Regions from separate parts of the Enterobacter cloacae complex sp. IR5418 genome, predicted to be linked through region 3. Evidence: predicted binding sites of a transcription regulator. Region 3 holds the regulator's gene; each other region holds the start of a gene.

Region 1 (5,093 bases), on a different contig from region 3:
TCACAGCTACTTTTTACGCCCCGGTGACAGCGCTAAACCGATTGTGTACGACGTGGAAGTTCTGCGTGACGGCCAAAGCTTCAGCGCCCGTCGCGTGGCGGCCATCCAGCATGGCAAACCCATCTTCTACATGACCGCCTCGTTCCAGGCGCCAGAGCCGGGCTATGAGCATCAAAAAATGATGCCGCCTGCCCCGTCACCGGACGATCTGAAATCGGAAACCGAGATTGCCCGCGCGCTGGCGCATCTTCTTCCGCCGCAGGTTAAAGAGAAATTTCTCTGCGATAAACCGCTGGAGATCCGCCCTGTCGAGTTCCACAACCCGATGAAAGGCCACGCCGCCGAGCCGAAACGCCAGGTGTGGATCCGGGCCAACGGGACCGTACCGGAAGATTTCCGCGTACATCAGTATCTGCTGGGTTACGCCTCAGATTTCAACTTCCTGCCAGTGGCACTACAGCCGCACGGCGTGGGCTTCCTGGAAAAAGGGATGCAGGTGGCAACGATTGATCATTCCATGTGGTTCCACCGCCCGTTCAACATGAATGAGTGGCTGCTTTACAGCGTGGAGAGTACGTCTGCCTCAAGTGCGCGAGGATTTGTGCGCGGAGAGTTTTATACGCAGGATGGCGTGCTGGTGGCGTCTACCGTGCAGGAAGGCGTGATGCGTAATCGCGGATGATGTTGTGCGGCCTGATGCCCTCCCCCTGGCCCTCTCCCACAAGGAGAGGGAATAAACATTAAAAAACGGCAACCAAAGGTTACCGTTTTGCTGTTTATTAGGCGTTATACGCATTCTCGCCGTGGCTGTTGACGTCCAGGCCTTCGCGCTCCTGCTCTTCAGGCACGCGCAGTCCAACGGTCATATCAGCCAGTTTGTAACCGATAAAGGCCACAACACCGGACCAGACAACGGTGATCGCGATGCTTTCCAGCTGTACCAGCACCTGATGCATCATGGTCACGCCTTCTGCGTAACCTACGCCGCCCAGAGATTGGGCAGCAAAGATCCCGGTCATGATACAGCCGATAATGCCGCATACACCGTGTACGCCAAACACATCACACGGATCGTCAACGCGCAGAACACGTTTCAGTGCGGTAACGCCCCACAGCCCCGCCAGACCCGCGACGATACCGATCAGCAGTGCACCGCCTACGCCCACGTAACCGCACGCTGGGGTAATACCCACCAGACCTGCAATCGCTCCAGAACAGGCACCCAGCAGCGATGGCTTGCCGCGGACGGCCCACTCGCCAAATACCCACGAAAGGATAGCGCCAGCGGTTGCCACCACGGTATTCACGAAGGCCAGCGCGGCGATTTCGTTAGCAGCGCTGGCTGAACCCGCATTGAAGCCGAACCAGCCAAAGTAGAGGATGGCGGTGCCGGTAAAGACCATCGGCAGATTGTGCGGCTTGAAGGCTTCCTTCCCGAAGCCCACGCGCTTGCCAATCAGGTATGCGCCTACCAGACCGGCTACCGCGGCGTTGATGTGTACAACGGTGCCGCCCGCAAAGTCCAGCGCGCCATGAGAAGCTAACAGACCACCGCCCCAGACCATATGTGCAATCGGGATATAGGAGAGCGTCAGCCAGACCACCACGAAAATCAGTACCGCAGAGAAGCGGATACGCTCAGCCAGCGCGCCCACAATCAGCCCCACGGTGATGCAGGCGAATGAGCCCTGGAACGCGACATGAATATACTGATAGAAGCTGCCCATCACCGCGGTCAGCTCGATATTTTTCAGCATCGCCCAGTTAACGTTGCCGAAGAAGGCGTTGCCCTCTCCGAAGGCCAGCGAGTAACCGTAAACCACCCACAGCACGCACACCAGCGCGAACGTGACGGCAACCTGCGTCAGCATGGAGAGTACGTTTTTGCCGCGGATCAGACCGCCGTAAAATAGCGCGATCCCAGGGATTGTCATGAACAGCACCAGCGCGGTGCAAATCATCATAAAGGCGTTATCGGCTTTGTCTGCCACAGCCGGTGCAGCCATTGCCAGGCCCGGCAGCAGTGCCAGCGACCCCAGAGCTGTTTTCATTGTTGCTATCTTCATTTTCTCGATCCCTATCACTGTGTGCCAGGAGTTACTTACAACGCCGCTTCGTCAGATTCGCCGGTACGGATGCGAATGACGCGCTGTAGTTCGGCAACGAAAATTTTGCCGTCGCCAATTTTTCCGGTGTAGGCCGCTTTGCTGACGACATCAATCACCTCATCAAGCTGATCGTCGGCAATCGCCACATCAATCTTCACTTTTGGCAGGAAGTTAACGCTGTATTCCGCCCCGCGATAAAGCTCGGCATGACCCTTCTGACGCCCAAAGCCTTTCACTTCGGTGACAGTCAGTCCCTGAATACCCATGGAAGACAGCGCTTCACGCACGTCTTCGAGTTTGAATGGTTTGATTACCACCGTAACCAGCTTCATATATCCCCTCCAGTCAGAATTCGGTAATGGCCGCAGCTAACACGAAAGGGATATTGCAAAGGGTGTGCCAGAACTGAAATGTGAGCAGGAAAGCGGCGCAGCGCGCAGATATCGAGAAGGGGTGAAAAAAAACGCACCATGGCAGTGCAGGGTGCGTTTCAGTTTTGCACCAACGGTTATGACTGTTAGCGCATTGCCTTGTTATGGTGCATCAGGCGCTGAGTGACTCTTCCTCGCGCACGCTGGCGGCCAGCTCATCGCCTGCCAGCTGCAACTGATACATCTGCCAGTAACGTCCTTTCGCCTCAAGCAGCGCTCTGTGCGTGCCCCGTTCAACGGCCTGGCCACGGTGCAGCACCAGAATGGTATCGGCATCGACGATCGTTGAGAGGCGGTGGGCGATCACCACCAGCGTGGTGCGATCCCGCACGGCAGCCAGCGCCTGCTGGATCGCCTGCTCGGTGCCGGAGTCAATGCTTGCGGTCGCTTCATCCAGGATCAGTACCTGCGGCGTCTCAATCAGCACGCGCGCCAGCGCAAGAAGTTGCTTTTGCCCGACAGAGAGGTTGTTGCCCTGCTCCCCCAGCCGGGTATTGATCCCCTCAGTTAACCCGCGCGCCAGATCCGCCAGCTGCACCGTTTCCAGCACGTCCCAGACCTGCTCCTGCGTAAAGGGCCGACCCAGCGTGACGTTGGCGTAGAAGGTATCGGCCAGCACGACCGGATCCTGCTGCACCATCGCGACGCCCTTACGCAACGCGTTGTGGCTAAGCGAGGCGAGAGGCCGTCCGTCCAGACGGATCTCCCCCTGCGTCAACGGATAGTAGCCCATCAGCAAACTGGCGAGCGTGCTTTTGCCACTGCCGGTATGCCCAACCAGGGCGACAAAACCGCGCGACGGCACTTCAAGGTTGATATCCTGCAAGACCAGCTGGTCGTCGCGGTAGGCAAACGAGACATGATCAAACGCTATGGTTCCACTTTCCAGCGGGCGTTCGTCATTGCCATAGGTCTGACGCGGCCTGTCCATCAGCTCGAACACGCGCTCGCCCGCGACCACCGCCTGTTGCAGCATCGATTGCTGCGTGGTGAGTTCGATCAGCGGTTCGTTAAGGCGGCCAAGGTAGCTGATAAACGCGTACAGCACCCCCACCTCAATGGTTCCGCGCGTCGTCAGGCCAAACAGCATCAACAGCCCGCAGAGCACCAGCGCAGAGAAGAGGCTCAGCAGCGGACGTAACAGGAAGCCGTCCAGACGTAACGTCTGCATCCGCGCCATATAGTGCGAGCGGCTGGCCTCCCCCATTCGCTCGCCAAAACGCGCCTGCTGGCGAAACTGCTGGATAACGCTCATGCCGTTGATCACTTCGTTAAAGCCATCATTGATATCTGCGAGGTAAGCGCGCACACGACGAACAATCGGCGTGCTGTAGCGCTGGTAAATCACCATCACAATCAGCACCGCCGGGAAAATGGTGATCGCCACCAGCGCCATTCGCCAGTCCAGGCTGAACATCGCGACCAGCATCGCGCCAATCAACGCGGCACTACGCAGAACCGTTGCGACAACGGTTACATAGAGGTCGCGGATCACCTCGGTGTCATTGGTGACGCGCGAAATGACCTGCCCGACCGGCTGAGTATCAAACTCGCTCAGCGGCTGGCGCAGCGCGGCATCCATCACATCCGTGCGTAGCTGCTGAACCACGCCCACGGCGGCCCGGTTAAACAGCAGCGATTGCGCGTAGTGCAGCCCCGCCGCCGTCAGCTGTAGCCCGACATACGCCACGCCCAGCCCCGCCACCAGCCCCAGCGGCAGATAGCTTTTCGCCACCATGTTATCGATGAAATAACTAATAAGCAGCGGACCGGTGACCTCCGCAATCGCGGCGATCCACAGCAACAGTACAGCGATGGAAAGCGGTTTACGCCACGGTGAGCCATAGGCGAGCAGGCGTTTTAGCGTCGGCCACATCTGTCCAAACTTACGCATCGGCGACCTCCTCATCCAGCGCGGCTTCAAGCTGTTGATAGCGGTACATATCCCGATACCATCCGGTCTGCCCGGTAAGCTGATCATGCTGACCACGCTGAGCAATATGCCCATGCTGAAGCACAAGAATTTCACTGGCTTCTGTCAGCGCCGACAGACGGTGTGCGCTGATGATGACCGTGCGCCCCTCCCCCCACTGGCGAAGGTTATGCAGAATTTGATGTTCAGTACGCCCGTCAACCGCCGAAAGCGCATCATCCAGAATCAGGATCTCAGCGTTCAGCAGCAGCGCGCGGGCAATAGAGATACGCTGTTTTTGTCCGCCGGAGAGCATAACGCCCCGCTCACCCACTTCCGTATCGTAGCCCTGCGGCAGACGCAGAATATCCTCATGCACGCTGGCTAAGCGCGCCACGTGCTCGATCTGGTCCTGTGTTGCCGTCGGGCACCCGAGCGCGATATTGTTGGCAATGGTGTCTGAAAACAAAAACGGCGTCTGGCTGACGACCGCCAGACGGCTGCGCCAGTCATCCAGCAGCAGGCGCGGCAGCGGAACGTCGTGGAAGCGGATATCGCCCTCGCTCACGTCAAAATGACGCTGAATAAGTGACAGAATGGTACTTTTTCCGGCCCCCGTCGGGCCGCAGATGCCCAGCATCT
Region 2 (5,093 bases), on a different contig from region 3:
GGTGGTCTCAAAACCCAGCCCGAAAAAGACGACCTTGCGCTCAGGGTTATCCATCGCCAGCGTCAGGGCATCCATCGGCGAGTAGACGATCCGCACGTCCGCGCCGCGCGCCTTCGCCTGGAGCAGCGAGCCATTTTTCCCCGGCACGCGCATGGCGTCGCCAAAGGTGCAAAAAATCACACCGGGGCGGCTGGCGATGTCGAGACAGCTGTCGATACGCCCCATCGGCAGCACGCACACCGGGCAGCCGGGGCCGTGGATAAACTCGATGTTCTCCGGCAGCAGCTGGTCGAGGCCAAATTTAAAGATGGCGTGGGTGTGTCCGCCGCACACCTCCATGATCCGCAGCGGTTTTTCTGGCGTGTAGTCCAGCAGCGACGCGCGGGTTTTCAGGCAATCGATAAGCTGTAACACCTGCTCAGGTGCGCGAAATTCATCAACGTAACGCATGGGTTATCGCTCCTCGCCGTACAGGAGCGCACCCACGTCCGGCTCGACGTCAAACATATTCTGTAGCGCGTCCAGCGTGTCGCGGGCTTCCTCCTCATTAATTACGCTCATGGCAAACCCCACGTGGACCAGCACCCACTGGCCGAGGCGTGATGCGCCGGTCTCATCCTGGCTGCCCACCAGCGTCAGATCGACATCTCGCAGGATGCCACAGACCTCCACTTTGGCCTGATTACCGTCGAGGGAATGAATTTGTCCGGGGACGCCTATGCACATCGTTCGCTCTCCAGCCAGTTCAGCCAGCCGTCCATCCCGTCGCCGCGCGTGGCGGACACCAGCAGGATCTCAATGTCCGGGTTCACTTCCCGGGCGTAAGCCAGGCACTTATCCACGTCGAAATTCAGGTACGGCAGCAGGTCGACCTTGTTCAGCAGCATGAGGGAGGCGGCGGCAAACATATGCGGGTACTTCAGCGGCTTGTCTTCCCCTTCGGTGACGGAGAGCACCGCCACTTTATGCCGTTCGCCGAGGTCGAAGCTTGCCGGGCACACCAGGTTGCCGACGTTTTCAATAAACAGGATACCGTTATCCGCCAGCGGCAGACGCGGAGCGGCGTCGGCGATCATCTGCGCGTCCAGGTGGCAGCCTTTTCCGGTATTGACCTGAATCGCGGGCGTACCGGTTTCGCGGATGCGCGCCGCGTCGTTAACGGTTTGCTGGTCCCCTTCGATAACGGCGCAGGAGACGCGTTTATTCAGCCGTTTGAGCGTTTCGGTCAGCAGGGTGGTTTTGCCGGAGCCGGGGCTGGAAACCAGGTTCAGCACCAGCTGTTTGCGCGCGGCAAAGCGGGCGCGGTTGCGGGCGGCGAGCTGGTTATTTTTGTCCAGCACGTTGATCTCCACCTCCAGCATCTGGCGCTGGCTGATGCCCGGCGCGTGGGTACCCGCTTCGCCGTGACCGTAATGCAGGTCGCCCGCGTCGGAACGCTGCGGCGCAAAGGTGATGCCGGTCAGGGCCGCCGCGGGACGCGGGGCAGGGGAAAAGGGCGCGGAACGAAACGCGGAGTGGGGACGGTGTTCATCCCCTTCTATATACAGGTTGCCTTCGGCGCAACCGCAGGTACTACACATACTTTACTCCTTCTCGATTTCGAGGCGTTGGATCTGCATACCGTCATCTGCCACGATGCGCAGCCCTGCGCTCTGGCACTGTGGACAGCGCTGCACCTTCGATGACAGCAGCGTGACGTACTCCTGACACTGCCCGCACCAGCACTCCGCCTGCTGCTCCTCGATATGCAGCGCGCAGCCTTCCGCCAGCGTGCCGCGGCACACCAGCTCAAAACAGAAATGCAGGGCGCTGGTTTCAACACAGGAAAACGCTCCGACCTTCAGCCAGACGCCGGTCACGCGCTTCGCGTGGTTTTGCACCGCCTGCTGTTCGATAAGTTCCAGTGCCCGCTGGCAGAGGGTGATTTCGTGCATGACGCCTCCTCAATGATTTGCGCCAGTAAATGCAATAACGGTGCCAGATTGATTTGTGTTACGGCGTGACGATGTCAATGCTGTCGAAATGACACGTCGACACCGCGGTGGTGACAGTGCGAATCTCGATAAAAGTCATTGAAATCAACGTATTAAAAACTGGCACGAAATCTGCTTAACAGCCGCTAACTCCATTAACCGGATACCTTTTATGACTATTTGGGAAATTAGCGAAAAAGCGGATTACATCGCGCAACGTCATCAGCAGCTTCAGGAGCAATGGCACCTGTACTGCAACTCACTGATCCAGGGGATCACGCTGTCGAAGGCCCATCTGCACCACGCCATGAGCTGTGCGGCACAGGGGGATATGCGTTTTGTTCTGTTTGGTCACTTTACGATTTACGTCACCCTGGCGGAGACCTTCAACAGCCACACGATTGAGTACTACGTCGAGACGAAAGAGGGCGACAGACACTGTATCGCCCGGGCGCAGCTGATGGCGGACGGCATGGTGGACGGTCACGTCAGCAACCGCGATCGCCAGCAGGTGCTGGAGCACTATTTGGAGAAAATCGCGCCGGTTTACCACGGCCTCTACGCCGCCGTTGAGCACGATCGGCCAGTCAACCTGAAACAGCTGATCGACGGAAAATCCTCCGCGAACGTGGCCTGAAAAGCGAGTGTCGAGAAGTGTCGATAAGACAGTTTTTTTCGTCAAAAATGACCATCACCAGAGGATGACCCGGTGAACCGTTTTGTAATTGCTGACTCGACGGTCTGTATTGGCTGTCGAACCTGTGAGGCGGCGTGCTCGGAAACGCATCGTCTGCACGGGCTACAGTCCATGCCGCGCCTGCGCGTCATGCGTAATGAGAAAGAGTCTGCTCCGCAGCTCTGCCACCACTGTGAAGATGCCCCGTGCGCGGGCGTCTGTCCTGTCAATGCCATCACCCGCGTTGACGGCGCGGTACAGCTGAATGAAAGCCTGTGCGTGAGCTGCAAGCTGTGCGGCATCGCCTGTCCGTTCGGTGCCATTGAGTTTTCCGGTAGCCGTCCGCTGCATATTCCGGCGAATGCCAATACCCCGAAAGCGCCGCCTGCGCCGCCCGCTCCGGCACGCGTGAGCACGCTGCTGGACTGGGTGCCCGGCATCCGCGCTATCGCGGTGAAGTGCGACCTGTGCAGCTTCGATGAACAGGGTCCGGCCTGCGTGCGGACCTGTCCGACCCGGGCGCTGGTCCTGGTCAACATCCGCGACATTGCCCGCACCAGCAAACGCAAGCGCGAGCTGACCATTAATACCGACGTCGGCGATCTTTCGCTGCTGCGGGCGCTTAACGAGGGGGCGAAATGAACGCGATTGCTATGATGACCAGCGGCGTGGCCTGGTTTGCCGCCGCCGCTGTCCTGGCGCCGATGGTCTCCTTTAATAAAACGCTGAGCGGCTGGATCGCCGGTATCGGCGGGGCGGTCGGCAGCCTGATGACGCTGGCAGCGGGCGGCGTTGTCCTGATCGACGGCCAGTCCGTCGACACCATTATCCCGCTGATTCACCACGCCGTTGAGCTTACGCCGCTGAACGCCATCTGGCTGGTCACCTTTGGCCTCTGCGGGCTGTTTATCAGCCTGTTTAATATCGACTGGCACCGCCATCCGCACACCAGAGCCAACGGCCTGCTGGTCAATCTGCTGATGGCCGCCGCAGTCTGTACGGTTATCGCCAGTAACCTTGGCGCGCTGGTGGTGATGGCTGAAATCATGGCCCTGTGCGGCGTGTTCCTGACCGGATGCAGCGCTTCCGGCAAGCTGTGGTTTGCGCTTGGACGCCTCGGCACGCTGCTGCTGGCGCTGGCCTGCTGGCTGGTGTGGCAGCGTTTCGGCACGCTGGATTTTGCCGCGCTGAACGGACAAATGCTGGGCAATGACGTCTGGCTGTTGGGCGTAGTCGGTTTTGGCCTGCTGGCCGGAATTATCCCGCTGCACGGCTGGGTGCCGCAGGCGCATGCGAATGCCTCTGCACCCGCCGCTGCGCTGTTTTCTACGGTGGTGATGAAGGTCGGTCTGTTCGGCATTCTGACGATAACCCTGACGGGCGGCCAGCCACCGCTGTGGTGGGGCGTGGCGCTGCTGATTGCGGGGATGATCACCGCATTTGTCGGCGGTCTGTACGCCCTGATGGAGCACAATATTCAGCGCCTGCTGGCCTACCACACCCTGGAAAACATCGGGATCATCCTGCTCGGTATGGGCGCGGGCGTCACCGGGCTGGCGCTCAATCAACCGGCGCTGATTGCTGCCGGGTTTATCGGCGGTCTGTATCACCTCATCAACCACAGCCTGTTTAAAAGCACCCTGTTCCTCGGGGCGGGCAGCGTCTGGTTCCGCACCGGTCATCGGGATATCGAAAAGCTCGGCGGCATCGGCAAAAAAATGCCCGTCATTTCGCTGGCGATGCTGGTCGGGCTGATGGCGATGGCCGCGCTGCCGCCGCTGAACGGCTTTGCCGGAGAGTGGGTGATTTACCAGTCTTTCTTTGCGCTCGGCCAGAGTGAGGCGTTTATCGGACGTTTACTCGGCCCGCTGCTGGCGGTGGGCCTGGCAATCACCGGCGCGCTGGCGGTGATGTGCATGGCGAAAGTCTATGGCGTCACCTTCCTCGGCGCACCGCGCACCCGCGAAGCGGAAAACGCCTGCTGTGCCCCGGTACTGATGTGTGCCAGCGTGGTCGCGCTGGCGCTGTGCTGCATCGCGGGCGGGGTAGCCGCGCCGTGGCTGCTGCCGCTGCTGGGCCACGCCATTCCGCTGCCGCTGGCGACGGCACATACCGTCGTCTCCCAGCCGATGATGGCGCTGCTGCTGATTGCCGCGCCGCTGCTGCCGTTCGTGCTGATGCTGTTCTTCAGACGCGACCGTCTCGCCTCCCGCTCGCGCGGCGCGGCGTGGGCCTGCGGCTACGAACACGAGCAGTCGATGGTTATCACCGCCCACGGTTTCGCCATGCCGGTGAAGGAGAACTTTGCCGCCGTGCTGAAGCTGCGCCACTGGCTGAACCCGGTGGGCTGGGTGCCCGGCTGGCAGGGTGCCGCCGTGCCCGTGCTGTTCCGCCGTCTGGCGCTGATCGAGCTGGCGGTGCTGGTGGTGATTGTCATTTCACGA
Region 3 (5,093 bases):
AATATCCGCCTGCTGATCCTCGATGTAGATGGCGTGCTCTCTGACGGTCTGATTTATATGGGCAATAACGGCGAAGAGCTGAAAGCCTTTAACGTTCGCGACGGTTACGGCATCCGCTGTGCGCTCACGTCCGGCATTGAAGTTGCAATCATCACCGGACGGAAAGCTAAACTGGTAGAAGATCGGTGTGAAACGCTGGGCATTACCCATCTCTATCAGGGGCAGTCTGATAAGATGGTAGCCTTCCGGGATCTGCTGGGAAAACTGGGCATTGCGCCAGAGAATGTGGCGTACGTCGGCGATGATTTGATCGACTGGCCAGTGATGGCGGAGGTGGGTCTGAGCATCGCCGTGGCTGACGCGCACCCGCTGCTGATCCCGCGTGCTGATTACGTAACCCATATTCACGGTGGCCGTGGCGCCGTCCGTGAAGTCTGCGATCTGCTTCTGCTGGCGCAGGGCAAGCTTGATGAGGCGAAAGGGCAATCAATATGAGTAAAACCAGACGTTGGGTTATCATTCTGCTTGCGCTTGTCGCCCTGGTACTGATTGGCGTAAACCTCGCCGATCGCGATGATTCACAAGCGGAAGTGGTTAACACGAGCGACCCGACCTATAAAAGCGATCACAGCGATACCGTGGTCTATAGCCCGGAAGGCGCGCTGAACTATCGCCTGGTTGCGCAGCATGTCGAATATTTTTCAGATGACGGTACGTCGTGGTTTACCCAACCGGTCATGACCACCTTTGATACGGACAAAGTGCCGACGTGGTCGATCAAGTCTGACCGGGCAAAACTGACAAATGACCGTATGCTTTACCTGTATGGGCACGTTGAAGTCAACGCCCTGACCGCTGACGCTCAACTGCGCAAAATTACGACGGATAACGCCCAGATCAACCTGGTCACCCAGGATGTCACGTCGCAGGATTTAGTCACCCTGTATGGCACAACATTTAATTCCAGCGGTTTAAGAATGCGCGGGAACTTACGCAGCAAAAACGCCGAGCTGATTGAAAAGGTTAGAACCTCCTATGAAATTCAAAACAAACAAACTCAGCCTTAAAGTGGTTATCGCCAGCGCGCTGCTGGCGGCCAGTCTTCCCGCGCTTGCTGTGACTGGCGATACCGAACAGCCGATTCATATTGAATCCGATACCCAGTCTCTGGATATGCAGGGTAACGTCGTCACCTTTACCGGCAACGTCGTCATGACCCAGGGCACCATCAAAATCAACGCCGACAAAGTGGTCGTTACCCGTCCGGGCGGCGAGCAGGGCAAAGAGATTATCGATGGTTATGGCAACCCGGCCACCTTCTACCAGATGCAGGACAACGGCAAGCCGGTGAAAGGCCATGCCTCGCATATGCACTATGAACTGGCGAAAGATCTGGTCATCCTGACCGGTAATGCCTACCTGGAACAGCTGGACAGCAATATCAAAGGCGACAAGATCACCTATCTGGTGAAAGAGCAGAAAATGCAGGCCTCCAGCGAAAAAGGCAAACGCGTCACTACCGTGCTTGTGCCTTCGCAGTTGCAGGACAAGAACAACGGTCAGGCTCCGGCACAGAAAAAGAGTAACTAATTCGTTATGGCAACATTAACTGCAAAAAACCTCGCGAAAGCGTACAAGGGCCGCCGCGTCGTCGAAGATGTCAGTCTGACCGTCAACTCCGGCGAAATCGTGGGGTTGCTTGGCCCTAACGGTGCGGGTAAAACCACGACCTTCTACATGGTGGTGGGCATTGTCCCGCGTGACGCTGGCAACATTATTATCGATGATGAAGACATCAGCCTGCTGCCGCTGCATGCTCGCGCGCGTCGTGGCATCGGCTATCTGCCGCAGGAAGCCTCTATCTTCCGCCGTTTAAGCGTGTTCGATAACCTGATGGCCGTGCTCCAGATCCGTGACGATCTGACCAGCGAGCAGCGCACTGACCGTGCGAACGAGCTGATGGAAGAGTTTCATATCGAACACCTACGCGACAGCCTCGGTCAGGCACTGTCTGGCGGTGAACGCCGCCGCGTTGAGATTGCGCGCGCGCTGGCAGCAAACCCGAAATTCATCCTGCTGGATGAACCGTTTGCGGGCGTTGACCCCATCTCCGTTATCGATATCAAACGTATCATTGAGCATCTGCGCGACAGCGGGCTTGGCGTACTGATTACGGACCACAACGTTCGTGAAACGCTGGCCGTGTGTGAGCGCGCCTACATTGTGAGCCAGGGCCATCTGATTGCCCACGGTACGCCGCAGCAAATCCTCGAAGATGAGCATGTTAAGCGCGTGTACCTTGGGGAAGACTTCAGACTCTGATAGGGTAGAGGTTAAATCACGCCGAACCGGAGAAAAACGCGCTGAACATGAAGCAAGGTTTGCAATTACGGCTCAGCCAGCAACTGGCCATGACGCCGCAGCTACAGCAGGCAATCCGTCTGTTGCAGTTGTCCACGTTAGAACTCCAGCAGGAGCTCCAGCAAGCGCTGGACAGTAACCCGCTGCTGGAGCAAACCGATCTTCATGACGAGGTAGACACCCAGCAGACGCAGGACACAGAAACGCTCGACTCCGTAGATGCGCTCGAACAGAAAGAGATGCCAGACGAACTGCCGCTGGATGCCAGCTGGGATGAAATCTACACCGCGGGTACGCCCTCCGGGACCCGTGCAGACTACCAGGACGACGAGTTGCCGGTTTATCAGGGCGAAACGACCCAGTCGCTTCAGGACTACCTGATGTGGCAGGTCGAGCTGACCCCTTTCTCCGATACCGATCGCGCGATTGCCACCTCCATTGTCGATGCCGTTGACGACACGGGCTATTTGACCGTGACGCTGGACGAAATACTGGAAAGCATCGGCGATGACGACATTGAGATGGAAGAGATCGAAGCCGTCCTGAAACGCGTTCAGCGTTTCGACCCGATTGGCGTCGCCGCGAAAGATCTGCGCGACTGCCTGCTGATCCAGCTTTCGCAGTTTGCCAAAGAGACACCGTGGATTGACGAAGCCCGGCTCATCATCAGCGATCATCTGGATCTGCTAGCGAACCACGACTTCCGCACCCTGATGCGCGTGACGCGCCTGAAAGAAGAGGTGCTGAAGGAAGCGGTGAATCTGATCCAGTCCCTCGATCCGCGTCCGGGGCAGTCGATCCAGACCAGCGAACCCGAGTACGTTATCCCGGACGTGCTGGTGAGAAAACACAATGACCGCTGGGTCGTTGAACTGAACGCCGACAGCATCCCTCGCCTGCAAATCAACCAGCAATACGCCTCCATGTGCACCAGCGCACGTAACGATGCCGACAATCAATACATTCGCAGCAACCTTCAGGAAGCACGCTGGTTGATCAAGAGTCTGGAGAGCCGTAATGACACGCTGCTGCGCGTCAGCCGCTGTATTGTCGAACAGCAGCAGGCGTTCTTTGAGCAGGGCGAAGAGTTTATGAAACCGATGGTGCTGGCGGACATCGCCCAGGCCGTCGAGATGCATGAATCAACCATTTCCCGCGTGACTACGCAGAAGTATCTGCACAGCCCGCGCGGTATTTTTGAGCTTAAGTATTTCTTCTCCAGCCACGTGAATACCGAAGGCGGCGGCGAAGCCTCGTCAACGGCCATTCGCGCACTGGTGAAGAAGTTGATCGCCGCGGAGAACCCCGCGAAGCCACTCAGTGACAGTAAGTTAACCACCATGCTGTCCGATCAGGGTATTATGGTGGCACGTCGTACTGTCGCGAAGTATCGAGAGTCTTTATCCATTCCGCCGTCTAACCAGCGTAAACAACTGGTTTGACACAACCGATAAGGAAGACACTATGCAGCTCAATATCACCGGACATAACGTCGAGATTACTGAGGCTTTACGCGATTTTGTAAACACTAAGTTTGCGAAACTCGAGCAGTATTTCGAGAGGATCAACCAGGTCTATGTTGTGTTGAAAGTGGAGAAAGTGACGCATATCTCGGATGCGACCCTGCACGTCAACGGAGGGGAACTCCATGCCAGTGCGGAAGGGCAAGACATGTACGCGGCTATCGACGGCTTGATTGATAAGCTTGCGAGACAGCTCAATAAACATAAAGATAAACTGAAACAACACTAATTGTCCGGGCAGTTAACGGGTGCAGGACGGCCTGTTGTGAAACACAACAGGCCATTTGTACAGTTAGCGCTTAGGTGAAATTATGATAAACAACGATTCCGCTCTTCAACTGAGCAATGTCCTTAACCAGGATTGTACCCGCAGTGGCGTTCACTGCCAGAGCAAAAAACGTGCGCTGGAAATTATCAGTGAGCTGGCCGCAAAGCAGCTGGGTCTGCCGCCGCAGATCGTGTTTGAAGCCATTCTGACCCGTGAAAAAATGGGCAGTACCGGCATCGGCAATGGCATTGCGATCCCGCATGGCAAGCTGGAAGAAGATACGTTGCGTGCCGTGGGGGTGTTTGTGCAACTGGAAACGCCTATCGCTTTTGACGCCATCGATAACCAGCCTGTGGATCTGCTCTTCGCGCTGCTGGTTCCTGCCGATCAGACCAAAACCCACCTGCACACGCTGTCGCTGGTTGCCAAACGTCTGGCGGATAAAACCATTTGTCGTCGACTGCGCTCAGCCCAAAGTGATGAAGAGCTTTATCAAATTATCACTGAAGCAGAAGGCCACCAGGATGAGGCATAATCGGGAGATGGCTTTCAGAACTGCTGCCCTGAGGAGAAACGGAACATGGTGCTGATGATCGTCAGCGGTCGTTCGGGGTCCGGGAAGTCCGTGGCCCTGCGCGCGCTGGAAGACATGGGATTTTACTGCGTAGATAACCTACCGGTAGTGCTGTTACCCGATCTGGCGCGGACGCTTGCGGACAGGCAAATCTCTGCCGCGGTCAGTATTGACGTGCGTAACATGCCGGAATCGCCGGAAATCTTCGAGCAGGCAATGAACAGCCTGCCGGAATGCTTCTCGCCTCAGCTCTTGTTCCTGGATGCTGACCGCAACACGTTGATCCGTCGTTACAGCGATACACGTCGTTTGCATCCGCTCTCCAGTAAAAATCTTTCGCTGGAAAGCGCCATCGATAAAGAGAGCG

What was found. The regulator sigma-54, encoded in region 3, starts transcription at its own class of promoters, with help from an activator protein. The targets are predictions, from matches to a motif close to GTTGGCACANNTTTCGCTNT.
Region 1: a site for sigma-54 is predicted at 2,493-2,512, ahead of glnK (P-II family nitrogen regulator). Genes of this name have one in related genera too.
Region 2: a site for sigma-54 is predicted at 1,963-1,982, ahead of hypA (hydrogenase maturation nickel metallochaperone HypA). Genes of this name have one in related genera too.

What each region holds. Positions count from the first base shown of each region.
Region 1 is NZ_JBMKHS010000002.1:105,498-110,590, reverse strand. It holds gene tesB (acyl-CoA thioesterase II) at 1-682, shown strand, start outside; gene amtB (ammonium transporter AmtB) at 780-2,066, opposite strand; gene glnK (P-II family nitrogen regulator) at 2,102-2,440, opposite strand; gene ACOTX7_RS02180 (SmdB family multidrug efflux ABC transporter permease/ATP-binding protein) at 2,652-4,433, opposite strand; gene ACOTX7_RS02175 (SmdA family multidrug ABC transporter permease/ATP-binding protein) at 4,426-5,093, opposite strand, start outside.
Region 2 is NZ_JBMKHS010000005.1:63,322-68,414, reverse strand. It holds gene hypD (hydrogenase formation protein HypD) at 1-450, opposite strand, end outside; gene ACOTX7_RS06050 (HypC/HybG/HupF family hydrogenase formation chaperone) at 454-726, opposite strand; gene hypB (hydrogenase nickel incorporation protein HypB) at 717-1,580, opposite strand; gene hypA (hydrogenase maturation nickel metallochaperone HypA) at 1,584-1,934, opposite strand; gene hycA (formate hydrogenlyase regulator HycA) at 2,146-2,610, shown strand; gene ACOTX7_RS06030 (4Fe-4S dicluster domain-containing protein) at 2,683-3,291, shown strand; gene hycC (formate hydrogenlyase subunit 3) at 3,288-5,093, shown strand, end outside.
Region 3 is NZ_JBMKHS010000007.1:103,939-109,031, forward strand. It holds gene kdsC (3-deoxy-manno-octulosonate-8-phosphatase KdsC) at 1-495, shown strand, start outside; gene lptC (LPS export ABC transporter periplasmic protein LptC) at 492-1,067, shown strand; gene lptA (lipopolysaccharide ABC transporter substrate-binding protein LptA) at 1,036-1,590, shown strand; gene lptB (LPS export ABC transporter ATP-binding protein) at 1,597-2,322, shown strand; gene rpoN (RNA polymerase factor sigma-54) at 2,370-3,803, shown strand; gene hpf (ribosome hibernation promoting factor) at 3,826-4,113, shown strand; gene ptsN (PTS IIA-like nitrogen regulatory protein PtsN) at 4,196-4,687, shown strand; gene rapZ (RNase adapter RapZ) at 4,733-5,093, shown strand, end outside.